4 regions of the Streptomyces sp. NPDC029466 genome follow, and region 1 is predicted to be linked to each of the others. Evidence: riboswitches for the same ligand, from Rfam matches in the RefSeq annotation. Region 1 holds a riboswitch; each other region holds the start of a gene.

Region 1 (7,128 bases):
GGTACTTGCCGGTCAGGAAGCCGGAGGCGAGGGCGTAGTACGGGACGGCGGCCAGGTCGTGGCGGGCGGCGACCTCGGCGAGTTCGCCCTCGTAGGTGTCGCGGGAGACCAGGTTGTAGTGGGGCTGGAGGGCGACATAGCGGGCCAGGCCCTCACGGGCCGAGCAGGCCAGGGACTCCTCCAGGCGCTGCGCCGAGATGTTGGAGGCGGCGATCTCGCGGACCTTGCCGGCCCGGACGAGATCGTCGAGGGCGGTGAGGAACTCCGGGACCTCGACCGACTCGTCGTCGTAGTGGGTGTAGTAGAGGTCGATGTAGTCGGTGCGCAGACGGGTCAGGGAGGCGTCGACCGCGGACTTGATGGTGGCGGGGGACAGGCCCTTGTAGCCGGGGAGGGCGCCGACCTTGGTGGCGATGACGACCTCGGAGCGGTTGCCGCGGGAGGCCAGCCAGTTGCCGAGGACGGTCTCGGATTCGCCGCCCTCGTTGCCGGGGACCCAGTACGAGTAGGCGTCGGCGGTGTCGATGAAGTTGCCGCCGCCCGCCACATACGCGTCGAGCACGGCGAAGGAGGTGGCTTCGTCGGCAGTCCAGCCGAAGACATTGCCCCCGAGGGACAGCGGGGAGACGGAGAGCGAGCCGAGGGGCTTGCGGGTGCTGCGGGCGCCTGGGGTGCTGTGTGTCGCGGTCATACATTGGTGCAGCGCGGGGGGAAGAGGAGTTATTCCTTCCTCATCCCCCCGCGGCCGACAACTCCCCTGAAAACCTTACGGGTTGAGGGGGCGGTTCAGGCTTCGATGCCCTACGTCACACACTGAGCCCATGCTCACGCAGCCACGGCATCGGGTCGATCGGGTCGCCGGCGTCGGGACGTACCTCCAGGTGGAGGTGGGGGCCGGTGACGTTGCCGGTGGCGCCGACGCGGCCGATGACGTCGCCGGTGTTGACCTTGCCGGAGGTCTTCACCATCGAGGACAGGTGGCAGAACCAGAGTTCGGTGCCGTCGTCGAGGGTGAGGACGATGCGGTAGCCGTACGAGCCGGCCCAGCCGGCCTGGGTGATGGTGCCGGAGTGCACCGCCTTGACGGGGGTACCGGTCGGCGCGGCGAAGTCCTGTCCGGTGTGGTCGGCGGCCCAGCGGTCACCGGCCTGGCCGAAGCTGGCGGTGAGCGTGTAGGAGGACACGGGGGCGATGAAGCTCTTCGCCAGTTCGGCGAGGCGCTCGGCCTCCGCCTTTCGTCGGGCCGCTTCCTCCGCCTCGCGCTTGGCCTCCATCTCGGCCGCCTTCTTGGCTGCTGCGGCCTTTTCGGCCGACTTCTGGTGGGCGGCGGCTTCCGTCGCGGCCTGCTGGACAGCGGCCTTTTCGGCGGCTTCGCGGGCCTCCTGCTCGGCGCTGCCCTGCTGCGCGTCGGCCTGCTGGAGGATGCGGCTGCGCAGCGCCTCACCGGCGCCCGCGGCGTTACCGGTGTCCGCGCCCGTCCCCGTGGAAGCGACAGCGGCCGCGCCGTCGGCGGGGGCCGAGGCGGCGTCGGTGGCCGCGGAGTCCTCGTCGGATATCAGGTCGCCGATGCCGGGCAGCTCCTTGGCGTCCGGCAGCTTCTCGGAGAGGTCGTCGGCCATGCCGCCGATGTCGGGCATCGAGATCGGCACCGGCGGACGGTCCTCGGCCGAGGCCATTCCGCCCGCGCCGACCGCCGCGATGACTCCGACACCCAGGACGGTGCCGCTGCGGGCGAATCCGCCGCCGCGCTGCTTGGCGACGCGGTGCTTGCCTCGCACGGAACGGGTGGATTCCTCGGTGGGATTCCATTCCTCCCACGGTCCGTCGCCGCCATCGACACCGGGGCCGGCGAAGGCACCTCGGTCATCGAGCTCGTAGGCGGTCGGGTGCTCGGGGGTAGGCCTGTTGGACGCCACGGGGGCGCACTCCTTTCCTTCCTTCTCGCCTACCGGGTTAGCTGACGGGTTCGGAGCAGGAAGGTCTCCTACGGACGCCCGCTGGCGGAGGGCGTCCGATTCACCCCAAGGAAGTGGTTCCCCGGTTCCCTTGGTGCAGTTCGAAGTGCTTGGGGGTGCGTGAAAAGCGCGTGCGGGATTCGGCGTCGGCGCGCGGTGCCGCCTCGGGCGACGGCTGGGACGACCGCGCTGCGTTATCGGACAGTAATAGAGACGGCGACCGAATTCCAAGCGTTCCCACGAATCCGTATGCGCTCCGCACAAGCTGCCGCGCGGCCTTTTCGGCCAGCAGGGCAGCAATCCGGGCGAGTTGCCCGCCATCCCTAAACGATCTCGGGTGGATTGTGTGCCAGTCGTTATGCGCAGGGGTGCCCCTCAGCTACGGAGGGTGAGAGCAGTAACGTCGGATCATGGTCGTCAACGTCGGGAACACCGGGAACGCCGGACGGGCTGCCGGTATCGCGTGGGGAGTGGCGGAGCGGTACCGGGAGTTCTCCTGGCGGGAGGCGCGCGGCCGGTCGGACGCGCACGAGGAGCTGAGCGCGCGGATCAGCCAGGACCCGGAGTTCTGCGATCTGCTGTCCGGCTCGCTGCCCGCCGGCAACAAACAGCAGCCGAACCTCCTGCTCGCCGCCGTCCGCTATCTCGACGGCCCGCACGCCGACATGGGCCCGCGCGGTGCGGCCGCGTACGGGCGCTGGCGCGAGTGGACGATCCGGCACTGGGACGAGGTGCGCGCGGTGATCATGCAGCGCGCCACCCAGACCAACGAACCGGCCCGCTGCGCCACCCTGCTGCCGCTGCTCGCCCGTCTGCCGCAGCCGCTGGCGCTGCTGGAGGCCGGCACGTCCGCGGGGCTGTGTCTGCACCCCGACCGCTATCGCTACCGGTACGAGGCCGCAGGCGGGGACGGGCCGCGCCGCCGGGCCGAGCTGGGGGCGCCGGAGAGCCCGCTGGTGTTCACCTGCCGTACGGGAGGGGCGGCCGACGAGCTGCCCGAACGGCTGCCGCGGATCGTCTGGCGGGCCGGCATCGACCTCGACCCGCTCGACCCGGTCGACGAACCGGACGATCTGCGCTGGCTCCAGGCGCTCGTATGGCCGGGTGACGGGGAGCGTGCGGCACGGCTGTCCGCGGCCGTCGACGCGGTGCGGCCGGCGCCGCGGCCGCGGATGGTGCGCGGCGACCTGCTCGACGAGCTGCCCGCGCTCGCCGCCGAGGCACCGCCCGAGGCGACGCTGGTCATCTTCCACAGCGCCGTGCTGCCCTATCTCCCGCCCGCCCGCCGCGAGGAGTTCGTCCGTCTCGTACGGTCGCTGCTCGCCGGGCGGCCCGGCGGCGGCCACTGGATCTCCAACGAGCACCACTCCGTGCTGCCGTGGATCACCGACTCCGCACCCCACTCACCCCGCCCGGACGACGCCCTGCACCTGACCCTCGCGCTCGACGGCCGCCCGGTCGCGCTCACCGGCCCGCACGGCCAGAGCCTGCACAGCCTCTCCGGCGCGAGCGGCGCGACGGGGCGCTGAGCGGGGCCCGGGGGGAGAGATGTGCGGCCCGGCTCCCGCACAGCCCGCCGTACGCCCGCCCGTCCCCCATACGCGGGTCCCGTCATACGCGGGCCCCCATGAGCCCGCGCCCACCGAGTCGCCCCACGGGCCACCGCCTACACCCCCATGGGCCGCTGCACCGCCAGCAGCGCCATGTCGTCGGCCGACTCACCGCCCGTATGCCGTGCCACATCCTCCACAACGGTGTCCACGAGGACGTCCGGGCCGGGGAACCGGCAGCCGCGCAGTTTGCCCGACGGGTTGTAGGAGCGGCCGAGCAGGTCCCGGGCGCCGGTCACACCGTCGGTGAAGAAGAGCAGCAGGGCCCCGGCCGGGAAGAACGTCTCGTCCGGCCGGTCCGGCCGGTGTGCCATCTCGCCCAGCCCGAGGGGCGGCGCCGGCGCCTCGGGGAGCAGCTCGCGCAGCCCGCCGTCCGGGGTGAGCAGCAGCGGGGAGGGATGGCCCCGGTTGAGCACCCGCAGCACGGACGGCCCGTTGGCGGGGATCTCGGCCAGGACGGCAGTGGTGAAGCCCTCGGCCTGCTCCACCCCGTCGCGCCGTCCGTCCTCCCGTCGCAGCGCCCGCTCCAGCCGGCCCGCCACCGCCTCCAGGGTGCGCTCCTGTTCCGCCGCCTCACGGAAGGCGCCGAGGACGATCACCGCGGTCCGCACCGCGTCCAGCCCCTTGCCCCGTACGTCGCCGACGAGCAGCCGTACGCCGTGCGGGGTGTCCTGCACCGCATAGAGGTCGCCACCGCTCCGGTCCGCCACCCGCGCGCCCACATAGCGGGCGGCGATGGCGAGCCCGGCGAGCCGTTCGGGCGGCGTGGGCAGGACGGCGCGCTGGACGGCCGCCGAGACGTCCCCTTGGGAAGCCGGGCGGACATCGGCGCTCCGGACGATCCGGTTGATGCCGAGGGCCGCCAGGGCGACGACGAGGACCATGGCGACCTCCGTCGCCGACGCGCCGTGGTCCGGTGCGGCGCCGCCGCGATAGAGGACGACCCAGATCTCGCCGAGCACGGCGGCCAGGGCCGTGAGGGCGGTGCCGCGCAAGACGAAGAGCGGGGCGGCGACCAGGGGAGCGGCCGAGAAGAAGGGGGCGGCGGTGTAGCCGGCGGGCGTCCCCACGCCGAAGGCGACACCGCCGACGATCAGCAGGACGGGAAGCCGGCGCACCAGCAGCCGGCCGGACCCCACCAGCCGGGCACAGCGCTCCCCGTCGGCCTCAGGGGGCGCCTCACCTCGGAGCATCCGCACCGGCCTCGCCCCACTCCCGCCCGTCCGTACGGGACCGCCGTGCCGGTCGCCTCGACGTCCCCAGGCTTGCCGGTACGGGCCGGGGCGGCGACTCATCGGGGGCCGGACGGGTCACGGGCCCGTCCGGGGAGGCAGCGCGCGGGCGGCGAAGGAAGCCCGGGAGGCTGCCCGCCCCCGCCTCCAAGCGCGCCCCGCTCAAGGGCACTTGAGGCCCGCCCGGCACCCCGCTCACGCCCGAGGGCCCGGACCACACACGGTCCGGGCCCTCGGGGCACTGCATCCGGCCGGACGGTCTCCCGTCCCGCTTCTGGTGGGCCATCAGGGGCTCGAACCCTGAACCAATGGATTAAAAGTCCACTGCTCTGCCAATTGAGCTAATGGCCCGCACCGAGCAGCATAGCCCGAGGAGGTGCCGCAGCCCGAAGGCATTACGGATCAAGCCATTCTGCGGGGTGCCCGGAGGCCGGTCGGCGGGGCCGGCGGGGCCTGCGGTGGGCCGTACAACGCGCGGGGCCCGCACGGCACTTGTGTGCGTACGGGCCCCGCGGATCAGCGTCGGTGATCAGCCGTTGCGCTTCCAGCGCGGCTTGTCCTCGCGACGGCCGAAGGAGCCGGTCGGGGCGCCACGGTGGTCGTCACGGCGGCCGTACGGGCGGTCGCCGCCGGAGCGGTGGCCACCGGCGGACGGACGGCCGCCGGAGCGGTCGTCACGGTTGAACGGGCGGTCGCCGCCACCGGAGCGGTAGCCACCGGTGGAACGGCCCGTGGCGCGGCCGCCGGAGCGGTCGTCACGGTTGAACGGGCGGCTCGGACGGTCGCCGCGGTCGCGGTTGAAGCCGCCACCGGAACGGTCGTCACGGCGCTCGAAGGTACGCCCACCGGAACGGTCGTCACGGCGGTCGCGGTTGAAGCCACCGCCGGAACGGTCGTCACGACGGTCGAAGGAACGGCCACCGGAACGCTCGTCACGACGGTCACGGCCGAAACCACCCCGGTCGTCACGGCGGTCGCGGTTGAAGCCGCCACCGGAACGGTCGTCACGACGGTCGAAGGAACGGCCACCGGAACGGTCATCGCGACGGTCACGGTTGAAGCCGCCCCGGTCGTCACGGCGGTCACGGTCGAAGGAACGGCCACCGGAGCGGTCGTCACGACGGTCGCGGCGCTCGAAGTTGCCCCGGTCGTCGCGGCGCTCGTCGGCCGCGCCGGCCTGGGCCGGAACGGCGGCCTCGGCCACCTCGGCGGCGGCGGTCTCGGCAGCGGCGGCGAGCGCCTCGGCCGGGTCCTCACCGCGCTCGCGGGCGGCCCGGGCGGTCAGCCGGTCGGCCTCCTCGCGCAGCTCGGCGGCGCGGCGCTGAAGGCGCTCCAGCTCACGGGTGAGCTCGCTCACCTCACGCTCGGCCTGCTTGGCGGAGTTGTTGGCCGATTCGGCCTGGACCTCGGTGAGCGAGCGCGCGCCGGTGATCCGGGCGACGTCCTCGTCGAAGGCACCGGAGCCGCCGACGATGTGACGCGAGGCGTCCACGCCCGCGTCCTCCATCAGCCGGAAGATCTGCCGGCGCTGGTGCGGCAGCGACAGCGAGACGACGGTGCCGGACTGGCCGGCGCGGGCGGTACGGCCCGAGCGGTGCAGGTAGTCCTTGTGATCACCGGCCGGGTCGACGTTCAGGACCAGGTCGATGCCGTCGACGTGGATACCGCGGGCGGCGACGTCGGTGGCGACCAGCGCGTTGACGTAGCCGTCCTTGAAGTCCGCGAGCACCCGGGTCCGCGCGCCCTGCGTCATACCGCCGTGCAGCGCGTCCGCCTTCACACCGGACTCGACGAGCTGCTCGGCGATGCGGTCGGCGCCCAGCTGGGTGCGGACGAAGATGATGGTGCGGCCCTTGCGGGCGGCGATGGCGGCGGTGACCGGCGCCTTGTCCTTCGGCTTCACGACCAGGACGTGGTGGGTCATGGTGGTGACGTTGCCCTGGGCGCTGTCGACCTCGTGGCTGACCGGGTTGGTCAGGTAGCGCTTGACCAGGGTGCCGATCTCGTTCTCCATCGTGGCGGAGAACAGCATCCGCTGGCCGCCCTCGGGCACCTGGTCCAGCAGCTCGGTGACCTCGGGCAGGAAGCCCAGGTCGGACATCTGGTCGGCCTCGTCGAGGACCGCGACCTGGACGTTCTCCAGGGAGCAGGCGCCGCGGTTGATGATGTCGCGCAGCCGGCCCGGGGTGGCGACGAGGATGTCGACGCCACGCTCCAGGGCGTAGATCTGGTTGCCCATGGACGTACCGCCGCAGACGACCTTCATCTTCAGGCCGAGGACATCGCCGTAGGGCTGGAGGGCGTCCGCGACCTGCATCGCGAGCTCACGGG
Region 2 (7,128 bases), on a different contig from region 1:
GACACCGGCGCCTATGCCGCCGCCGACCCGCACGCCTCCGGCGCGGGCTACGACCCGTACGCGCACACCACCTACGACGCCCCGGCGCACGACGCGAGCGCGTACGCCTCGTCCGGGTTCGAGACGGCCGGTTATGACGCCACCGCGTACGGTCACGGCGGCTACGACACCGGGAGCTATCCCACCGGCGCGTATGACACCGGCAGTTACGCCACCGGCGCGTACGAGGCCGCCGATACCTTCGACGCCTTCGACCGGCAGGCCACCGCGCTCCAGGAGACCGCGAGCTACGAGGCCACCGCGATCTGGTCGACCACGGACCAGGACCTGCTCGCCAATATCCCGGCGCAGGCCGGGCCGCCCCCGACCGACACCCTCCAGTGGGACAGCGCCACTTGGGACGAGGCCGGACATTTCAGCAACGGCGGCCCCGACGGCGAGCGGCCCGCGAACGACCCGTACGACACCGGCCGGGCCGACACCGGCCGGGCCGAGGCGGACGAGCACTCGCCCGGCGACGCCGAGGACTACAGCGAGGCCGCGGCCGTGGCGGACGCCATGACGCAGGCCATGCCGATCACCCCCGCCGCCCCTGCCCCTGCCCCCGCCCCGGCCGGCCGGCGGGTCGCCGGGCCGGACGCCGGGAAGGTCGTCCGCGGCCGGGGCCGGCGGCGTACGGCGAAGCGGTCGGCGCTGCTGACCGTCGCGGTGCCCTCGGTCGCCGCCATGGGCGTGTGCGCGGTGGCCGCCGCGTCCGTCACCGGCTTCGGCGGGGACGACCAGGCTGATGCGACCGCCCAGGCCGCGCCCGATGCCGGGGCCGTCAAGCCGGCCGCGGCCAACAACAAGCTCGACACCCAGCTCGCCGGACTCAGCGCCAGCGCCGACGACTTCCGCGACCGGGCCAGCCGTACCCAGGAGCGGATCGACCTCAAGGAGCGCCAGGCGCTGGAGCGCAAGCGCAAGGCGGAGGAGGCGGCCCGCAAGGAGGCGATGCGGCCCAAGTTCCTGCTGCCGGTCAAGCAGCACGGGCTGAGCGCCCAGTTCGGCCAGGCCGGGGTGAACTGGATGTCGCTGCACACCGGTATCGACTTCCCGGTCAGCTACGGCACCCCGGTCATGTCCGCCACCGACGGCACCGTACGCACCCAGTGGAACTCCGCCTACGGCAACATGGCGATCGTGACGGCGCCCGACGGCACGGAGACCTGGTACTGCCATCTCAGCAGCACCAAGATCCGCTCCGGTTCGGTCAAGGCCGGTGACCAGATTGCCTATTCGGGCAACTCCGGCAATTCCACCGGTCCGCATCTGCACTTCGAGGTGCGTCCCGGCGGCGGCGCGGCGGTCGACCCGCTGCCGTGGCTGCGCGACCACGGCCTCGACCCGAACTGACCGCCGACGCTCCGTCGAAGCCCCCGAGGCATGCGCCCGGGGGCTTCCGGCTTCCGGCTTCCGTTACAGCTTCTCCACCGGCGCGTACCGCAGCAGCAGCCGCTTGGGCTTCTCGCCGCCGAAGTCGATCGTCGCCTCGGCGTTGTCACCGCTGCCCTTGACGCCGACGACCGTGCCGAGGCCGAAGCTGTCGTGTGTGACGCGGTCGCCGGTGGCCAGCGAGACCACCGGGCGGTCCGAGGTGCGGCGGGTCGCGAAGCCGCTGGGGCCCTTGGCGCGCGACGACGACAGCGAGGAGCCGAAGCCGCCTCCGCCGCCGGCCGACAGGCCGCCCATGGAGGCGGACGGCGTCGCCGGGCCCGTCCGCTTCCACTCCACGTAGTCGTCCGGGATCTCCTCCAGGAACCGGGAGGGCGGGTTGTATGAGGGCTGGCCCCAGGCGCTGCGCATCGTCGAGCGGGTGACATAGAGCCGCTCGCGGGCGCGGGTGATGCCGACATAGGCCAGCCGGCGCTCCTCCTCCAGCTCTTTGGTCTGGCCGAGCGAGCGCATGTGCGGGAAGACGCCGTCCTCCATGCCGGTCAGGAAGACCACCGGGAATTCCAGGCCCTTGGCGGTGTGCAGCGTCATGAGGGTGATGACGCCGCTGCCTTCCTCGTCCTCGTCCGGGATCTGGTCGGAGTCGGCGACCAGGGCGACCTGCTCCAGGAAGTCGGAGAGGGTGCCGGGGTTCTCCTCCCCGCGGTCCTGCTCGAATTCCAGGGCGACGGCGGCGAGTTCCTGGAGGTTCTCGATCCGGGTCTCGTCCTGGGGGTCGGTGGAGGCCTGGAGCTCGGCGAGGTAGCCCGTACGCTCCAGGACCGCTTCCAGGATGGTGGCGGGGCCGGCGCCGGACTCGACGATGGTCCGCAGCTCCTCCATGAGGACGTTGAAGCGCTTGACGGCGTTGGCGGAGCGGGCCGCCATGCCGTAGGCCTCGTCGACCCGGCGCAGCGCCTGCGGGAAGGTGATCTTCTCGCGGAGCGACAGGGCGTCGATCATCGCCTCGGCGCGGTCGCCGATGCCGCGCTTGGGAACGTTGAGGATGCGGCGCAGCGGGACGGTGTCCTCGGGGTTGGCGAGCACCCGCAGATAGGCGAGCACATCGCGGACCTCCTTGCGCTCGTAGAAGCGCACACCGCCGACGACCTTGTAGGGCAGCCCGACCCGGATGAAGATCTCTTCGAAGACACGGGACTGGGCGTTGGTGCGGTAGAAGACGGCGACATCGCCGGCCCTGGCGTCCTTGGCGTCCGTCAGCCGGTCGATCTCGTCGGCGACGAACTGGGCCTCGTCGTGCTCGGTGTCGGCGACATAGCCGGTGATCTTGGGGCCGGCGCCGGCGTCCGTCCAGAGGTTCTTGGGGCGGCGGTTCTCGTTGCGCTCGATGACGGCGTTGGCGGCGGACAGGATCGTCTGCGAGGAGCGGTAGTTCTGCTCCAGCAGGATCGTGGTCGCGTCCGGGTAGTCCTCCTCGAACTGGAGGATGTTGCGGATCGTGGCGCCGCGGAAGGCGTAGATCGACTGGTCGGCGTCACCGACGACGCAGAGTTCGGCGGCGGTCTCGGCGGGGCCGACCAGTTCGCGTACGAGGGTGTACTGGGCGTGGTTGGTGTCCTGGTACTCGTCGACGAGGACATGGCGGAAGCGGCGGCGGTAGTGCTCGGCGACGTCCGGGAATGCCTGGAGCAGATTGACCGTCGTCATGATGATGTCGTCGAAGTCCAGGGCGTTGGCCTCGCGCAGCCGGGCCTGGTACATCGCATACGCCTCGGCCAGGGTCTTCTCGAACCCGTCGGCAGCGGTCCCGGCGAAGGTCTCCTCGTCGATGAGCTCGTTCTTGAGGTTGGAGATCTTCGCGCTGAAGGACTTGGGCGGGTAGCGCTTGGGGTCCAGATCCAGATCACGGCAGACCAGGGCCATCAGGCGCTTGGAGTCGGCCGCGTCGTAGATCGAGAAGGACGAGGTGAAGCCCAGCTTCTTGGACTCGCGGCGCAGGATGCGGACGCAGGCGCTGTGGAAGGTGGAGACCCACATGGCGTTCGCGCGCGGGCCGACCAGTTCCTCGACGCGCTCCTTCATCTCACCGGCGGCCTTGTTGGTGAACGTGATCGCGAGGATCTGGCCGGGGTGGACATGCCGCTCGGCGAGCAGATGCGCGATGCGGTGGGTGAGCACCCGGGTCTTGCCGGAGCCGGCGCCGGCGACGATCAGCAGCGGGCCGCCGGTGTGCACCACCGCGGCCTTCTGCTCGTCGTTGAGCCCCTCCAGCAGCGTCGCCGGGTCGATGGCGGGGCGGGCGGCGCCGTCGCGGTAATACGACTCCCTGGGCGCGGGCGCGTCGAACCTCCCGCCGAAGAGGTCGGCGGGGATCTCCTCCGGGGCCGGGCCGTGCTCGTCCTCGGGGGGCGGGGGGTGCTCCTCCTCGCCCTTGTGGCCGAGGTCCGCCAGGAAGCTGTCGTCAAAGAGGCTGCTCATCGCCCACCGAGTCTAGGCCGCCGCACTGACAGTCCGCCGCGGAGTGGCGGATTGCGGGCCGTCTCCGGTCGGCCCCGGGCGCAGGGGCAGGTCAGGGGCCGGCGGCCAGGCGCCGGCCGGGTGGCGCTTCGGTTACCCGAACCCGACATCTGCCACAACAACCCCCGCATCGCGTTCAGGTCACGAAAAGGTTTCGGGCATATCGAACATCAGCCTTCACAGGAGCCACACGAGTTGGCTAACGTCCTCGCTCAGGCAGCCCGCCTCCCCGCGGACGACAGGTTCGCACGGGCCGCCGACGCCGAGTCCGGCCTGCCCTCAGGCACCCGGAGCCGGGGACCCACCAGCACCACCGGGGTGAATCGATCCGTACGGCCGTCGCCAGTGGACGTCCGGACCGTAGGGCAAGCCTTCCGTCAGCGACACCGCCCGAACCCGACAGCTAACCCGGTAGGCGGTCCACGGAAGGAGTTGCCGGTCTTGGCGTCGCATCGCAAGCCGCGCACCAGCGTTCTCGCCTCACCCACCGGCCGTCGTACGGCGGCCGGACTCACCACCGCCGCCCTCGCCTCGGTCACCCTGCTCTCGCAGTCCGCCCAAGCGGCCCCCACGGCGCCCAAGCCCACCGTCGAAGAGGTCAAGCAGAAGGTCGACGACCTCTACCACCAGGCCGAGGTGGCCACCCAGAAATACAACGCCGCCAAGGAGCGCGCCGAGAGCCAGCGCGACACCGTGGACGAGCTGCTCGACGCCTCCGCCAAGCGCGCCGAGAAGATGAACGAGTCCCGGCGCCTGCTGGGCACCTTCGCCTCGGCGCAGTACCGGACCGGCGGCATGAACCCGACGGCGCAGCTGATGCTCGCCAAGGACCCACAGCAGTACGTCGACCGCAACCACCTCATGGAGCGGCTGACCGGCCGGCAGAAGCAGGCCGTCACCGACTACCAGGAGCAGCAGGCGGCGGCCACCAAGCAGCGCGCCCAGGCGACCCGCAGCCTGGAGCGGTTGCAGGCGTCGCAGGCCTCCCTCAAGGAGTCCAAGCGCTCCGTCCAGGACAAGCTGTCCGAGGCCCGGCAGCTGCTGTCCCGGCTGACCGCCCAGGAGAAGGCGCGGCTGGCGGAGCTGGAGCGCCAGAAGGAGGCGGCGGCCAAGCGCCGGGCCGCGGAGGAGGCGCGCAAGCAGCAGGAGCGGGAGCGCCAGCGGCAGCAGGACGGCGACGGCTCGACCGGGGGCTCCACGGGTGGCGACTCCACGGGTGGCTCCACGGGCGACTCGGCCACCAGCAAGGGCGAAAAGGCGCTCGCCTTCGCCCGCGCTCAGATAGGCAAGCCGTACGTCTGGGGCGCGACCGGGCCCACTTCCTACGACTGCTCGGGGCTGACCCAGGCGGCGTGGAAGGCGGCGGGCGTCGATCTGCCGCGGACGACCTGGGACCAGGTCAAGGTGGGCCAGCGGGTGGCCACCAAGGATCTTCAGCCCGGCGACCTGGTCTTCTTCTATGACGACATCAGCCACGTCGGCATGTACATGGGCGACGGGAAGATGGTGCACGCTCCGAAGCCGGGCGCCAGCGTCCGGGAGGAGTCGATCTACTACATGCCGATATACGGGAGCGTCCGTCCGGGCTGAGCCCGCCCCGCTCCCCCAGCAGACCACCCCCCACGGTCACCCCCCACACGCCACCGCGCGGCCGTCGCCTCCCCATACGGAGGCGAGGACCGCGCGGTGTGCCGTGGTGGGACGCTCGTCAGGTCCAGAGCACCGCGATGAAGATGTTGGCCACGGTCAGACCGCCGACCGCGCCGAAGAGCGGCTTGTCGACCGTCTCGTCGTCCCGCTTGACGTAGACCAGCGCCAGGATCACCACCAGGACGGCCATCTTGATGCCGAGCTTGAGGTTGTTCAGCGGGTGGTCCTGGGCCTGGTTGAGGCCGACCAGCACGATGCCGGTGACCAGCATCGTCAGCGCGCCGTGCAGCATGGCCGGCACGAAGCGGGCGGTGCCCGCGCTCATCGCCTTCATCTGGGTCAGAAAGCCGCCCAGCAGGGAGGCGATGCCGATGATGTGCAGGCCGACGAAGATATTGATTACTACGTCCATAGTGCTGGATCGTAGCCGCCGTATAGCACGGCCCTTCGGGCAGGGCACCCCCTATCTCCGCTTCGGTCAGGCCAGGCCGGTCCCGGCCGTACGGCCATGGCACCGCGGTCACCGGCGTACCCGCCGCGGTCGAAAGCGGACAATGCCGGGCAAGCGCACTCACTGCCGCGACACCCAGGCTTAGCGTCCTCCCTCAGGCGGCCGACTCCCCGCCTCGCCGGGCTCCCACCGGCGTTCCGTCGGCCGCCCCCGCCGAGAGGTGCGGCGGCGGCCCGTTGCCCCCGTGACGGACCGCCGCCGGACCCGCGGCTCGAAGGGAAGGAAGTGACGGCCACCGTGGCCTCGCACCGCAAGCCCCGGCAGCATCCGCTCGCCTCGCTCACCGGTGGCGGCTCGCGCAGCGCGCGCACCGCCCGTACGGCCGCCACCCTGGCGCTGGCCGGAGCCGCCCCCACGTTCGGCCTCGCGCAGGCGGCAAGCGCCACCCCCGATTTCGACGCCGCCGGCCAGGCCGCACACCGGCTCACCCCCGCCCAGGTCAAGGACCGGGTCGACGCGCTGTACCAGGAGGCAGAGGTGGCCACGCAGAGCTACAACGGTGCGAAGGAATCCGCCGACACCGCACGCGAGGAGCTGAGCCGGCTCCAGGACGAGGCCGCCCGCAGGACCGGGAAGCTGAACGCCGCCCGCACCGAACTGGGCGCCCTGGCCGCCGGCCAGTACCGCTCCGGCGGCGTCGACCCGACCGTACGGCTGCTGCTGTCCTCGGACCCCCAGCGCTATCTGGACGGCGCCGCGGTGCTGGAGCGTACGGGCAGCCATCAGGCGACGGCCGTGGCCGGTTACGCGCGCCGGCTCGGCAGCGTCCGGCAGGTCCGGCAGCGGGCCGAGGACACCGTGGAGCGGCTGGCGGACACCGAGGCGCAGCTGAAGAAGCACCGGGTCACCGTCGTCCACAAGCTGGACGCCGCCGAGCAGCTGCTGTCCCGGCTGACCGCGGAGCAGCGGCAGCGGATGACGGCCCGGGACGGCGCACGGAGCACGCGCGGGGGCGGCCGCACGGGCCAGGGGGACGGCCACGGGGGCGGCGACGGGGGCGGCGTGCTCAGCCGGCT
Region 3 (7,128 bases), on a different contig from region 1:
GCACCCGGCCCGTGAAGCCGGAGTCCACGAGGCTGCGCAGGGCGGTACGGCCGACACCGCCGGGGGCCCGGCCGGTGCCGATGACGGCGACCGAGCCCGGCGCGAGCAGCCGCTGCACGGAGCGGGCCTCGGCGCGCTGCTCGCGGCCGCGCATCACGGCCATGGACTGCTCGGTCGGCTCCAGGTCGAACTCGAGACGGACCACGCCGTCCTCGAAGGTGCGCTTGTGGGTGTAGCCGGCGTCCGTGAACACCTTGATCATCTTGGAGTTCGCGGGGAGCACCTCGGCGGCGAACCGGCGGATGCCGCGTTCGCGGGCGACCGCCGCGATGTGCTCCAGGAGGGCGGAGGCGACTCCGCGGCCCTGGTGGGCGTCCTGGACGAGGAAGGCCACCTCGGCCTGGTCGTCCTCGGGGTCCTTGGCGGGCAGTCCCTGGTCGTTGATCCGGTCGTAGCGGACGGTGGCGATGAACTCGCCGCCGACCGTGGCGGCGAGCCCGACCCGGTCGATGTAGTCGTGGTGGGTGAAACGGTGCACATCGCGGTCGGACAGGCGGGGGTAGGGCGCGAAGAAGCGGTAGTACTTCGATTCGTCCGAGACCTGCTCGTAGAAGGAGACCAACCGCTCGGCGTCGTCGGGGGTGATGGGGCGGATCCGCGCCGTGCCGCCGTCACGCAGCACCACGTCGGCTTCCCAGTGGGTCGGGTATGCGTGCTCCGGCGGCGTCTGCATGCGGACAGCGTACGACCGGCCACCGACAACCGACCCGGCGCGCGTACGCTCGGGGTGCGGGGCGGGCTGCGCCCCGTAGGACGTACGGCCTGCCGGGCCTCCCAGGGGTCTCACGGCCGCGCAGGCCGGAACGCAGGGCCGGCGGACCACACCCGGCAGCGTGAGAGACTGGTCTAGACAACTGTCACGACTTTGAAGGGCAACACCATGGCAGAGCGCCGCGTCAATGTCGGTTGGGCCGAGGGCCTGCACGCCCGCCCCGCGTCGATCTTCGTCCGTGCGGCCACCGCCTCCGGCGTCCCGATGACGATCGCCAAGGCTGATGGCAACCCCGTCAACGCGGCCTCCATGCTCGCGGTCCTCGGGCTCGGCGCCCAGGGCGGCGAGGAGATCGTGCTGGCCTCCGACGCCGAGGGCGCCGAGGCGGCACTGGACCGTCTCGCCAAGCTCGTCGCCGAGGGTCTCGAGGAGCTCCCCGAGACCGTCTGAGTCCGCCAGGACTTCTGCCGCATACGGCGGCCCCGCAGTGGTGACCGGATCGGTTGCCGCTGCGGGGCCGTTTCGCTGCGTGCCTTCCCGTTGCGGGAGGGATACGGGGAATTCCGGGGCGAGCGCCATCCGGGAGCGATGGCGGCCGATATCCGGGAGCCACCCGAAAAAGCGCACACCATTAAGCGCACGCGGCGCCGATAAAAAATCGGCATACCAAATGCAGGATCGCGGCATGGCAATTGCAGGCCCGGATCGAATAACGCACCGCCGCGCGCCACGGCTGCCGAATTCGCGCCTCTTTGTATACGGGGCGATTGTTAAGGGCGGACGCGTGCCGTGTTGACGGGTCGTTTCGGATCCCTCACCTCGGGGGCGGCGGGACGACGCAGCCGGTAGACGGGGAGCGAGCGCTCGACATGAGCCGCCATCAGGGCGCGCGCCCGTTCCGCGTCCCCCCGGGCCACCGCGTCCAGCACCGCGCCGTGTTCGTCCCAGGACTCGCTTACCCGGGACGGCAGTTCCACCGTGTACATCCACTCGATCTTGCGCCGCAGCTGGGTCAGCAGCGCCGTCAGGCTGGGGCTGCCGACCGCCTGGGCGAGCGTTTCGTGGAACCAGCCGTCCAGTTGGCGCAGATCCGCCAGGTTGCCGTGACGGGCTCGCTCGCGGCCGAGGCGTACCAGGCCGCGGAGCACCTTGAGGTGGGCCGGGCTGCGGCGGGCGGCCGCGCGGGCGGCGCCCAGCGGCTCCAACAGGGCCCGGATGTCCAGGAGGTCGGCGGCTTCCTGCTCGGTGGGTTCGGCGACGCAGGCACCCGCGTGGTGGCGGGTGGTGACGAAGCCCTCGGACTGAAGGGTGCGCAGCGCTTCGCGCACCGGCACTCTGGAGACGCCGTAACGGGCCGCCAGGATCTCCTCGATCAGCCGGCTCCCCGGCGCCAGCGCACCGGAGACAATGTCGTCGCGAATCGCCGTGCACACCGCATGCGCGGAAATATGGCCTCGCATCTTCCGTGCCTCCGCCGTAATCCCCTGGAAACGCCGCCGGTCGGCGGCTTTTCCGTGACTCTATTCGACTGGCACGGCTTTTCCGACGGCGTCCGGTTATTCATGGATAATTTTTGGCCGGAAGTCGCGGCCATCAGCGCAACTCGTGCGCGCGCACCGCACCCCGGATACGCCGAAGCCCCGGCCGGGGGACCGGGGCTCCGAAGGACGCTCGGCGTGTGGCGCCGGGCCAGTAGGGGCGCGGCACCGACGCGGCGCGGGATCAGACGTTGACGCCGTGCCCGCGCAGGTAGGCGACCGGGTCGATGTCCGAGCCGTAGTCGGCGCCGGTGCGGGCCTCGAAGTGCAGGTGCGGGCCGGTGACGTTGCCGGTGGCGCCGGAGAGGCCGATCTGCTGGCCCGGGGTGACCTGCTGGCCGACCGAGACTCCGAGCGACGACAGGTGGCCGTACTGGGTGTACGTGCCGTCGTTCATCTTGATCACGATGTTGTTGCCGTACGAGCCGCCCCAGCCGGCCTCGACGACGGTGCCCGAGCCGACCGCGTGGACGCTGGTGCCGGAGGCGGCGTGGAAGTCGATGCCGGTGTGGCTGCCGGAGGACCACAGGCCACTGGAGGCCTTGTAGGAGGTGGAGACGTAGGAGTCGGAAATCGGGGCGACAAAGGCGTTGAGGCGCTTGCGCTCCGCGTCACGGGCGGCGCGCACCTTGGCCTCGTGGGCGGCCTTGGCTTTCTTCTTCGCCGCCTCGGCACGCCGCTTGGCCTCGTCGGCCTGCTTCTTGGCGACGGCCTCGGCCTTCGCCCTCGCCGCGGCGATCTCCGCGTCGGCCTGCTGCGCGTCGGCCTGGGCCTCGACCCGGCTGGCGAGCTCGTCCCCCAGCACGACGGCCTGCTGGAGTCCGGTGTCGTGCGGGCGTGCCTCGTCCGTCGCGGCCAGCGCCGGCGAGGCCACGGAAGCGACCACACCACCGGCCGCGAGGGTGGCTATGCCGGCGATGTTGCGGCCCGTCTTGACGGGACGGCTCGTGCGACGGTGCTTCCCGGTGGCACGGATGAACGCCATGTGCTGGCTTGTCCTTTCCCTCCTTCTCGCCTACCGGGTTAGCTGACGGGTTCGGAGCAGGAAGGTCTCCTACGGACTCCTCGGAGAGGAGCCCGATTCACCCCAAGGGACATGTGGGTCCCCGGCTCCCCTGGCTCGCGCCGTACGGGGACTCGGCGATGGCTGCCCGGTGCCACTGTTGTGGCGGACTTGTGACGAACAGCCGGACTGACGCTAAACGGGGCAACTTTCAATCGGCAAACAGATCAGCTTTTTTGTGCGGGATGCCACAAGAACCGGGGCACCAGCCGCGATAAACCGGACATACGGCGGCTCCCGTGGCCGATAAGTGCCACGGGAGCCGCATGTCGATATATGACCTTCCGTCACACCGGCGGGACTAGCCGCTGACGACGGTCACCTCTCCGATGCCCAGCGCCTTGACCGGTTCGGCGATCTGTGCCGCATCGCCCACCAGGACCGTCACCAGCCGGTCCACGGGGAAGGCGTTGACCGCCGCCGCGGTCGCCTCGACCGTGCCGGTCTCCGCGAGGCGGGCGTACAGCTGCGCCTGGAAGTCGTCCGGCAGCTGCTGCTCCACCTGGTCGGCGAGGGTGCCCGCGACGGCCGCCGCGGTCTCGTACTTCAGCGGCGCGACCCCGACGAGGTTCTGCACGGCGACATCCCGCTCCTCGTCCGTCAGCCCCTCTGCCGCGAGGGTGCGCAGCACCTTCCACAGGTCCTCGAGCGCCGGGCCGGTGGAGCCGGTGTCCACCGAGCCGCTGATGGCGAGCAGCGCGGCGCCCGTGGAGCCCTCCGGGGAGCTGGGGGCGGTGGAGCGCAGGACCTGGCCGAAGGCCCGCACCCCGTAGGTGTAGCCCTTCTCCTCCCGCAGCACGCGGTCCAGACGGGAGGTGAGGGTGCCGCCCAGGCAGTACGTGCCGAGGACCTGCGCGGGCCACACCCGGTCGTGCCGGTCGGCACCGATACGGCCGATGAGCAGCTGCGTCTGGACGGCCCCGGGGCGGTCCACGATCACCACCCGGCCGGTGTCGTCGGCGATGATCGGCGCGGCCGTCAGCGGCTCGGCCGTGGAGCCGGTCCAGGCGCCGAGAGTGCCGGCGAGCGCCGCGTCGAGGTCGACGCCGGTGAGGTCACCGACCACTACGGCGGTGGCCGTGGCGGGCCGTACATGGGCGTCGTAGAAGGCACGGACGGCCGCGGCGTCGATCCGCGCGACGGTCTCCTCGGTGCCCTGCCGGGGCCGCGACATGCGGGCGGTGGCCGGGAACAGCTCCTTGGACAGCGACATCGCGGCACGGCGGGCCGGGTTGGCGAGCTCGTGCGGAATCTCGTCGAGGCGGTTGCGGACCAGCCGCTCGACCTCGCTCTCCGGGAAGGCGGGCGCCCGCAGCGCGTCGGCGAGCAGGCCGAGCGCGCGGTTCAGCCGGGACACCGGCACCTCGAGGGAGACCCGTACACCGGGGTGGTCGGCGTGCGCGTCCAGGGTGGCGCCGCAGCGTTCCAGCTCGGCGGCGAACTCCTCCGCGTCCAGCGTGTCGGTCCCTTCGGACAGCGCACGCGCCATGATCGTGGCGACGCCGTCCAGGCCCTCGGGTTCGGCGTCCAGCGGCGCGACGAGGTTGATCTCGACGGCGACGACCTGCTGGCCGGGACGGTGGCTCGTCAGGAGGGTGAGCCCGTTGGGCAGTTGGCTGCGCTCGGGGGCGGGGAAGGCCCACGGCTTGGGTGCGCCCCCCTGGGGCTGCGGGTGGAAGTCCATGGTGCTCACGGGGGAATCGGCGTGGGTGGTGGCGTCGCTCACTGGTCCGCCTCCCCTTCCTCGGTGTCGGCGGCGTCGGTCGGCTCGGTGGGCTCGTAGACGAGCACCGCGCGGTTGTCGGGGCGCAGCCGGGCCTTGGCGACCGCCTGCACCTCCTCCGGGGTGATGTCCAGCACGCGCTGGACGGCGGTCAGCGCGAGCTGCGGGTCACCGAACAGGACGGCGAAGCGGCACAGTTCGTCGGCGCGGCCGCTGACCGTGGCCAGCCGGTCGAGCCACTCACGCTCCAGCTGGGCCTGCGCCCGCTCCATCTCTTCCGGCGTCGGCCCCTCGGCGGCGAACCGGGCCAGCTCCTCGTCGACCGCGCGCTCGATGTCGGGCACCTCGACCCCGCCGGACGTCTTCACATCCAGCCAGCCCAGCGAGGGGGCGCCGGCCAGCCGCAGCAGGCCGAAGCCGGCGGCGACGGCGCTGCGGTCGCGGCGCACCAGCCGGTTGTACAGGCGGGAGGACTCGCCGCCGCCCAGAACGGTCAGCGCCAGGTCACCGGCGTCCGCCTCACGGGTGCCGTCGTGCGGCAGGCGGTAGGCCGCCATCAGGGCGCGGGAGGGCACGTCCTCCTCGACGACCTCGCGCAGCTCGCCGCCGAGGATGTCGGGCAGGGTGCCGTCCCGGGGCGGCTGCTTGCCGTCGTGCGAGGGGATCGAACCGAAGTACTTCTCGATCCAGGCCAGCGTCCGCTCGGGGTCGATGTCGCCGACGACCGACAGGACGGCGTTGTTGGGCGCGTAGTACGTACGGAAGAAGGCCCGCGCGTCCTCCAGGGACGCCGCGTCCAGATCGGCCATCGACCCGATGGGGGTGTGGTGGTACGGGTGGCCCTCGGGGTACGCCATGGCCGTGAGCTTCTCGAAGGCCGTGCCGTAGGGGACGTTGTCGTAGCGCTGGCGGCGTTCGTTCTTGACGACGTCGCGCTGGTTCTCCAGTGACTCTTCGTCGAGCGCGGTCAGCAGTGAGCCCATCCGGTCCGCCTCCAGCCAGAGCGCGAGCTCCAGCTCATGGGCGGGCATGGTCTCGAAGTAGTTGGTGCGCTCGAAGCTCGTGGTGCCGTTGAGCGAACCGCCGGCGCCCTGCACCAGCTCGAAGTGGCCGTTGCCCTTCACCTGCGCGGAACCCTGGAACATCAGATGCTCGAAGAGGTGAGCCAGGCCCGTACGGCCCTTGACCTCGTGGCGGGAGCCGACGTCGTACCAGAGGCACACCGCCGCGACCGGGGTCAGGTGGTCTTCGGAGAGCACCACGCGCAGGCCATTGGCCAGCCGGTGCTCGGTCGCTGTCAGGCCGCCGGAGCCGGCTTGTTCTGTGGCCGTGTGACCCATGGGCATGTACGTCCCTTCGATCCGCTTGCGAGGAAGTTCTGTCACTGTATGCAAGCGCGTCGGCATCTGGCGAAGTTCCCGTCCGACCGGCCCCGAACGTACGCCGCGCTCGGCTCCCGCGGGGCCGAAGGGGGAGTCGCGGTCGGCGTTGTCAGTGGCGCGGTCCACAATGGTCCGCGTCAGACTCAGACATACTCGCGGGTCGATCCCCCAGCTGGTTGACCCGACTGGTTGACCCGACGCTTTCCCGACATCGGCAGTAGACGCAGCAGAAGGAGCCGCAGCCGCGATGGCCCGCCGCAGCACGAAGACCCCGCCGCCGGACGACTTCGAGGAGAGGATCCTCGACATCGACGTCGTCGACGAGATGCAGGGTTCCTTCCTTGAGTACGCGTATTCGGTCATCTACTCGCGCGCCCTGCCGGACGCCCGCGACGGGCTCAAGCCCGTGCACCGCCGCATTCTGTACCAGATGAACGAAATGGGGCTGCGCCCCGACCGCGGCTACGTCAAGTGCGCCCGCGTCGTCGGCGAGGTGATGGGTAAGCTCCACCCGCACGGCGACGCATCGATCTACGACGCGCTGGTGCGCATGGCGCAGCCGTTCTCCATGCGGCTGCCGCTCGTGGACGGCCACGGCAACTTCGGTTCCCTGGGCAATGACGACCCGCCCGCCGCGATGCGGTACACCG
Region 4 (7,128 bases), on a different contig from region 1:
CCCGGCCGGGATGCATGACGGGGATGGCCGCGCGCTCGGCATGGGTGGAGGACAGCAGCCGGTCGGTGATCTCGCGGACCTTCGCCAGGGAGATCCGGGAGTGGTGAATGGCCTCGGACTCGTACCGGTCGAGGCCCAGCGCGATCGCGGCGACCGTGGTCACCGAGCCGGCCAGACCCACCAGGGTGGCCGCCTCGCGCAGCGGGACGGTCTCCTCCGCCCGGTCCAGCGCCGTGGCGACATCGGCCTTTATCGCGGCGATCTGGCCCTCGGTGGGCGGGTCGCTGATCTGGCCCTCGTGCACCAGATGCCGCTCGGTCATCCGGACGCAGCCGACGTCGACCGAGCGGGCGGCGCGGACCGCGTCATCGCCGAGCACGAACTCGGTGGAGCCGCCGCCGATGTCGACCACCAGGAACGGCCGTGCCAGGTCGGCGCGGCCGGTCAGCTCCTTGGTGGCGCCGTTGAAGGAGAACTCGGCCTCCTGGTCACCGGTGATCACCTCGGGCTCCACCCCGAGGATGTCCACCACCCCGCGGACGAAGTCGTCGCGGTTCTCCGCGTCCCGGGAGGCGGAGGTCGCCACGAAGCGGACCTGTTCGGCGCCCAGGCCCTTGATCACCGCGGCGTACTCCCGGCAGGCCGCGAAGGTGCGCTCCAGCGCCTCGGGCGCCAGCCGCCCGGTGCGGTCCACGCCCTGGCCCAGCCGGACGATCTGCATCCGGCGGTCGAGGTCCTTCAGCTCACCCGTTGCCGGGTCTGCGTCCGCGACCAGCAGCCGGATGGAGTTCGTACCGCAGTCGATGGCGGCGACCCGCTTCACGTGGCGTCTCCTTCGGGGGCGTCCCGATCTCCGGTGGTGTCCTGGCACGGGGTCACGCACGGCCCCTTCTTCCACCACTCCGGCAGCATCGCGAGGGCCTCGTCACCGAGCGGGTTGACGCCCGGCCCGGCCGCCAGCGAATGACCGACGAGGACATGCAGGCACTTGACCCGGTCGGGCATGCCGCCCGCGCTCGGGAAGCCCGCCAGCACCTCGATGGCGTCCCGCCGCCGGATGTAGTCCTCGTGGGCCGCCCGGTAGGCGGCGGCCAGCTCCGGGTCGGTCGCCAGCCGTTCGGACATCTCCTTCATCACGCCGTTGGCCTCCAGCGTGCCGATCGCGGAGGCCGCGCGCGGGCAGGTGAGGTAGTAGAGCGTGGGGAAGGGCGTGCCGTCCTCCAGGCGCGGCGCCGTCTCGACGACATCCGGCTGGCCGCAGGGGCAGCGGTGCGCGATGGCGCGCAGCCCGCGGGGCGGGCGGCCGAGCTGCTCCTTGAAGGCGGCGATGTCCGCGGCGGTGGGCTCGGTGGGCTCGGTCTGGGGCGGGGGGGTGTCCATGTGCGCTTTCGGTGAGGTGAGTGGTGTGGAGGGGGCGGCGCGGCGCGGCGGGCCGTCCGCTGTCGACGGTACGGGCTGCCGCCCGCCTGCGGTACCGGCCGGCGTCACCGCTTGTCGGCGGTGTCGACGGCGTCCCACAGATTCTCGTACCAGGGGCGCTGCGCCGCCCGCGCCCCCCTGGGTGCGGGGCCGGTGCCGGAGCCGTCCGGGACGATGTATCCGGCCTCGCCCGGCATGACGTAGTGCAGATGCCGGCGGGCCTGCTGGCGTACGAACGCGGGGTCCTGCCAGCGGGCCTTCTGCTCCCGCAGCCGGTCCAGCGCCGCACCGGCGTCCTGGGCCTTACGGCGCTGTTCGGCGATGTCGGAGCGCTGGGAGACGTACTGCCTTATGGGATACGCGAGCGCGACGACCAGGGAGCACATCACCAGCGCCAGCAGGGCGGCACGGCCGGTGAGGCGGTTACGGCGGGGCGGGCGGGCGCGGTAGACGCGGGCGGCGGCCTGCTCGCCGAGCGCCTTGAGTCGGGTCGCGGTCGAGAACCGGTCCGCGGGCACGTCGTCTCCCCTTCACTGACGGACGCCTGACTGCTTCAAGCAGGTACGTCCCCGGCAACGGTACGGGACCGTCGCCGGGGACGTACGGGGCGCGGGGCGATTGCCTCGCCCGTTCAGCCCCTGCTGCCCTGTCCGGCCTGGCAGCGGGCCGTCTTCGTCAGCTGCCGTGGCGGAAGCGCGGGAAGGCGGAGCGGCCGGCGTAGACCGCGGCGTCGTCGAGGATCTCCTCGATGCGCAGCAGCTGGTTGTACTTGGCAACGCGCTCGGAGCGGGCCGGGGCGCCGGTCTTGATCTGGCCGCAGTTGGTGGCGACGGCGAGGTCGGCGATGGTGACGTCCTCGGTCTCACCGGAGCGGTGCGACATCATGCACTTGAAGCCGTTGCGCTGGGCCAGCTCGACGGCGTCCAGGGTCTCGGTCAGCGAGCCGATCTGGTTGACCTTCACCAGCAGCGCGTTGGCGGAGCCCTCCTCGATGCCGCGGGCGAGGCGCTCGGGGTTGGTGACGAACAGGTCGTCGCCGACGAGCTGGACCTTGGCGCCGAGCTTGTCGGTGATGACCTTCCAGCCGGCCCAGTCGTCCTCGAACAGCGGGTCCTCGATGGAGACCAGCGGGTAGGCCGCCACCAGCTCCTCGTAGTACTCGGTCATCTCGGCGGCCGAGCGGTCCTTGCCCTCGAACTGGTACTTGCCGTCCTTGTAGAACTCGGAGGCGGCGACGTCCAGCGCGAGCGCGATGTCCTGACCGGGGGCGTAACCGGCCTGCTTGATGGCCTCCAGGATGAGGTCGAGGGCCTCACGGTTGGAGCCCAGGTTCGGGGCGAAGCCACCCTCGTCACCGAGACCGGTGGACAGGCCGCGCTCCTTCAGGACCTTCTTGAGGGTGTGGTAGACCTCGGTGCCCCAGCGCAGCGCCTCGGAGAAGGACTCCGCGCCGATCGGGGCGATCATGAACTCCTGGATGTCCACGTTGGAGTCGGCGTGCGAGCCGCCGTTCAGGATGTTCATCATCGGGACGGGCAGCACATGCGCGTTCGGGCCGCCGAGGTAGCGGAACAGCGGGAGGTCGCTGGCCTCGGAGGCGGCGTGCGCCACGGCGAGGGAGACGCCGAGGATGGCGTTGGCGCCGAGCGAGCCCTTGTTGTCGGTGGCGTCCAGGTCGAACATCGCCTGGTCGATCAGCCGCTGCTCGGTCGCGTCGTAGCCGACGAGCTCCGGGCCGATCTGCTCGATGACGGCCAGGACGGCCTTCTCGACGCCCTTGCCCAGGTAGCGGTTCGGGTCGCCGTCACGGAGCTCGATGGCCTCGAAGGCGCCGGTGGAGGCGCCGGACGGGACGGCGGCACGACCGGTGCTGCCGTCGTCGAGGCCGACCTCGACCTCGACCGTGGGATTACCTCGCGAGTCGAGAATTTCGCGGGCTACGACGACGTCGATCGACGGCACGTTGTCTCCTTCGTGGGTGTCTGGCGTTCTGCGCATGAGCCTAACGGCCCCGGGCTCGTCCGCCTGCCCTTGGCCCGCTCCGTGGGACGGAACACCCCCGAAAACCTGCCCAAAGGCCCAGTTCGCGGGACGTTTGGCACATTGTTCGCCGAACGGGGAAAGTCGCGGAACAGTGCCGGTCAGCGGCCTGCCGCCGGCCGGGGGCCTCGGATGCGGTCCGGGACACGAGAAGCCCCGCCACGGCACGCTGGGGGGAAGGGCGCGCCGTGACGGGGCGGTCTCACGGAGGAAGGAGGGGCCCGCCGCTCGGGCCCTCAGGAGCCCCGGTGAGCTCCGGCTCAGACGTTGAGCTGCTGACCCGGGATGATCAGGTTCGGGTTGCCGCCGATGACCGACTTGTTGGCCTTGTAGACGGACTTCCAGTCGGTGCCGTGGGCCTTGGCGATCTTGGCGAGGGTGTCGCCCGCCTTGACGGTGTAGTTGCCGTGGCCGGTGGACTTGCGCTCGGCGGACCGCGAGGCACGGTCCTGGGACGGGGCCTTCTTGGCCTCCGGCTCGGCCGACTCCTGCTTCGGCGCGGACTTGGTCTGCGTGGAGGTGTCGACGTCGGGGGACGGACCACCGGCGGTCAGGTTGCCCGCACCGGCGCAGGACCAGGCACCCGGGCCCTGGATGGCGAGGAGCTTCTCGGCGGCGGCGATCTGCTGCGACTTGGTGGCCAGGTCGGCGCGCGGCGCGTACTGGGTGCCACCGGCGGCGGCCCAGCTGGAGTTGGAGAACTGCAGGCCACCGTAGTAGCCGTTACCGGTGTTGATCGACCAGTTGCCGCCGGACTCGCACTGGGCGACCTTGTCCCAGGTGGCGACGGAGGCTGCGGAGGCGGAGGTGGCACCCATCATCGGGACGGCCACGGCGGCACCGGCCACACCGGCCAGGGTGGCGACGCGGACGGCCTTGGAGGGACGACGGTGCTTGCCCTTGAAGATCAGCATGGTTCGTTCGTTTCCTCACCGACGCCTGCGAGGTGAGCTGTCGGGTTCGGACTGATGAGTCGCCCGGCCGTGTGCGCGGAACGCACCTGGCTTCACCCCAAGCCGGTTGACCCGTTTTCACGGGCGGGGCCGGCACAAATCCTGGGTCCCCCGCTCCTGCCTTCGGCGCTTGCGCGTCAAGTGCCTCCGACCACCGGCAGGATTCGGCGTGTGATCGAAGGGCCCGCTTTGGCGAGCGATCCTGACGTTAAGCAGTAATGCCCTTGGGGTTCAAACCCCACCATCTGAACCAAGTTGACCGTTTTTGATCACGGGTTGGTTACATATCCGCAGGTGAGGCCCGGTATGCCGGGGTTGCGCAGACCGGACCCCACCGGAGTCAACGAGACCCTTGTCTCACTTTCCCAAAAGAGGGCGAAGGGTGCCGAACTACCCTGCGTTCCGCCCGAGATCGAGCTGCTGACCGGGCTGGATCAGGTCCGCGTCGGACCCGATGACGCCCTCGTTGCGGTCGTACAGCGCACCCCATCCACCGGGCAGCCGGTGGGCCACGGCGATGGCTGACAGGCTGTCACCCGGGCGCACCGTGTAGTCGCCATCGGCCGCCGGGCCCGTACGGTGCGCGTCGTCGCCGCGCGAGGCGTGCCGGCCGCCCGACCTGCCGTCGTCGCTGCCCCTGGCGTCCTCGTCGCCCGCCTCGCCGCGGTGCTTGCCCTTGGTGGGCACCTTGTGCGGCGTGCCGGTGCTGTCCGTACGGCTGCCGTCCTCGGACGGGTCCGTGGAGGGGCTGCCGGACGGGTCCTCGTCGGACGGGTCGGCGGACCGCGACGGGTCGTCGCCGCGGTCGCCGGGCGTCGCCGGGTCGGACGGCTCCGGGCTCGTGGACGCCTCGCCCGGCTCGCCGGAGTCCGAGGGGTCGGGCGAGGGCGTCACGTCGGACGGCCGCCGGTTCTCGTCGCCGTGCTCGTCGCGCGGCGCGTCGTCGCGTCCGGCGGAGCCCCCGTCGTCGTGCGACCGGGACGGGTCGGAGGTGTCCCAGGGGTCGCGGGAACCCTGGGAGTCCGACGGGTCGGGTGCGGGGGTGCTGGTGCTGCCCGGGTCGACCTCAGGGGCCTCGCCGTCGCCGGTCAGCCCCGCGTTCACGGCGCAGCTCGGCCAGGCGTCCGGCCCTCGGTCGTCGAGGATCGACTCGGCCACGGCGATCTGCTGGGAGCGACTGGCGTAGTCGGGGCGCGAGGCGTAGGCCGACCCGCCGTAGTTGTCCCACATCTCCTGGGTCAGCTGGAGGCCGCCGTAGTAGCCGTTGCCCGAGGCGGCGCTCCACACGCCGGCGCTCTCGCACTGGGCGACCTTGTCCCAGGTCGCGGTGTCGGCGGCGTGTGCGCCGCTCGCCCCGAGGAGGGGGAGGGCGAAGCCGGCGCCGGTCACTCCCGCCGTGACAAAGATGGCCGGTGCCTGACGGGGGCGACGATGTCGGCCGTTCCCGGAACGCATGCGGATGCCTTTCGCGCGGCGGTTGAGTTGTTCGACGAGCTCTTCGGAGCTGCTCGACGGAGCCTCCGGCCGGCCGACGCACGCGAGCGGCACCGTTACAACGGTCCCCCACATCACCGCTTCGACCGATCGAGTGAAGCCTGTCGATCGTCGGGTCGAAAGGTAGCCGGGCTCTCGGGTAGTCACAAGTCGGTGTAGTGCGGATCACGTAATGGTCACGCGGTTGACTCTGCGTCACATGTGGTCTTGTCGCTGGTCAGGGCCGATCCGGAGTGAACTCCACCGGAAGTGAACGCAGTCCGCGCATGATGAGCCCGCCGCGCCAGCGCAAATCCTCCGGTTCCGCCGCAAGCCGGATGTCCGGGAGCCGGGTCAGCAGGGTCGCCAGCGCGGTCTGCCCTTCGAGCCGGGCGAGCGGCGCGCCCAGGCAGTAGTGGATGCCGTGCCCGTATCCCAGATGCTGATTGTCACGCCGGGTCAGATCGAGCACATCCGGCTCGTCGAAGCGCGCCGGGTCGCGGTCGGCGGCGGCCAGCACCACCAGGACCGGGTCCCCCTCGGCGATCCGCTGCCCGCCGAGCGTCAGCTCCTCGGTCGCGAACCGCCAGGTCGCCAGCTCCACGGGGCCGTCGTAACGGAGCAGTTCCTCGATGCCGGTGGCGAGCAGCTCGGTGTCGCCCGCCGCGATCGACTTCTGGAGCAGCTCCCGCTGGGCGGGGTGGCGCAGCAGCGTGTAGAGGCCGTTACCGATCAAGTTCACGGTGGTCTCAAAACCGGCAAACAGTAGGATAAAGGCCATCGCGGCGGCCTCGTTCTCGGTCAGATGCTCCCCGTGGTCGGAGGCCCTGATCAGGGCGGAGATCAGATCCTCGTCCGCCTCGGGGGTGTCGCCCAGCGACGCGCGCTTGCGGTGGATCAGCTCGGCGAGATAGCCGCGCATCTTCTTCACGGAGCGGGCGACGCCGCCGCGCGGCCCTCCGCCGTGGCGGATCATCATGCCCGCCCAGTCCCGGAAGTCGTCCTGGTCCTCGCGCGGCACCCCCAGCAGATCGCAGATCGCGTAGATGGGCAGCGGGAAGGCGAACTCATGGATCAGATCGGCCTCCCCGGCGCCGCCCGGTTTGGCGATCATGGCGTCGATGAGCCGGTCGGTCAGCTCCTGGACCCGCGGGGCGAAGGCGGCGACCCGGCGCGGGGTGAACGCCTTCGAGACCAGCCGGCGCAGCCGCGTGTGGTCCGGGGGGTCGATATTGAGCAGATG

What was found. A riboswitch is a leader RNA that binds a small molecule or an ion and turns the genes downstream of it on or off. The one in region 1 is predicted to bind cyclic di-AMP.
Region 2: it holds a riboswitch for cyclic di-AMP, as region 1 does, so the genes downstream of both, ACZ4XD_RS02525 (C40 family peptidase) here and ACZ4XD_RS06485 (M23 family metallopeptidase) in region 1, are expected to answer to the same signal.
Region 3: it holds a riboswitch for cyclic di-AMP, as region 1 does, so the genes downstream of both, ACZ4XD_RS11280 (M23 family metallopeptidase) here and ACZ4XD_RS06485 (M23 family metallopeptidase) in region 1, are expected to answer to the same signal.
Region 4: it holds a riboswitch for cyclic di-AMP, as region 1 does, so the genes downstream of both, ACZ4XD_RS33195 (transglycosylase family protein) here and ACZ4XD_RS06485 (M23 family metallopeptidase) in region 1, are expected to answer to the same signal.

Annotation. Positions count from the first base shown of each region.
Region 1 is NZ_JBVHZH010000004.1:266,301-273,428, reverse strand. Features, by position in the region: gene ACZ4XD_RS06490 (aldo/keto reductase) at 1-691, opposite strand, end outside; gene ACZ4XD_RS06485 (M23 family metallopeptidase) at 807-1,916, opposite strand; cyclic di-AMP (ydaO/yuaA leader) riboswitch at 1,928-2,082, opposite strand; gene ACZ4XD_RS06480 (DUF2332 domain-containing protein) at 2,366-3,484, shown strand; gene ACZ4XD_RS06475 (PP2C family protein-serine/threonine phosphatase) at 3,622-4,758, opposite strand; tRNA gene ACZ4XD_RS06470 (tRNA-Lys) at 5,073-5,148, opposite strand; gene ACZ4XD_RS06465 (DEAD/DEAH box helicase) at 5,327-7,128, opposite strand, start outside.
Region 2 is NZ_JBVHZH010000002.1:165,553-172,680, reverse strand. Features, by position in the region: gene ACZ4XD_RS02535 (M23 family metallopeptidase) at 1-1,395, shown strand, start outside; gene pcrA (DNA helicase PcrA) at 1,459-3,912, opposite strand; cyclic di-AMP (ydaO/yuaA leader) riboswitch at 4,202-4,385, shown strand; gene ACZ4XD_RS02525 (C40 family peptidase) at 4,393-5,541, shown strand; gene ACZ4XD_RS02520 (hypothetical protein) at 5,660-6,013, opposite strand; gene ACZ4XD_RS02515 (C40 family peptidase) at 6,338-7,128, shown strand, end outside.
Region 3 is NZ_JBVHZH010000010.1:114,317-121,444, reverse strand. Features, by position in the region: gene ACZ4XD_RS11295 (bifunctional acetate--CoA ligase family protein/GNAT family N-acetyltransferase) at 1-733, opposite strand, end outside; gene ACZ4XD_RS11290 (HPr family phosphocarrier protein) at 941-1,222, shown strand; gene ACZ4XD_RS11285 (GntR family transcriptional regulator) at 1,543-2,232, opposite strand; gene ACZ4XD_RS11280 (M23 family metallopeptidase) at 2,495-3,295, opposite strand; cyclic di-AMP (ydaO/yuaA leader) riboswitch at 3,308-3,463, opposite strand; gene ACZ4XD_RS11275 (M16 family metallopeptidase) at 3,675-5,057, opposite strand; gene ACZ4XD_RS11270 (M16 family metallopeptidase) at 5,096-6,436, opposite strand; gene ACZ4XD_RS11265 (DNA gyrase/topoisomerase IV subunit A) at 6,726-7,128, shown strand, end outside.
Region 4 is NZ_JBVHZH010000061.1:3,633-10,760, forward strand. Features, by position in the region: gene ACZ4XD_RS33175 (Ppx/GppA phosphatase family protein) at 1-823, opposite strand, end outside; gene ACZ4XD_RS33180 (DUF501 domain-containing protein) at 820-1,380, opposite strand; gene ACZ4XD_RS33185 (FtsB family cell division protein) at 1,485-1,937, opposite strand; gene eno (phosphopyruvate hydratase) at 2,095-3,381, opposite strand; gene ACZ4XD_RS33195 (transglycosylase family protein) at 3,720-4,373, opposite strand; cyclic di-AMP (ydaO/yuaA leader) riboswitch at 4,381-4,551, opposite strand; gene ACZ4XD_RS33200 (transglycosylase family protein) at 4,803-5,867, opposite strand; gene ACZ4XD_RS33205 (cytochrome P450 family protein) at 6,124-7,128, opposite strand, start outside.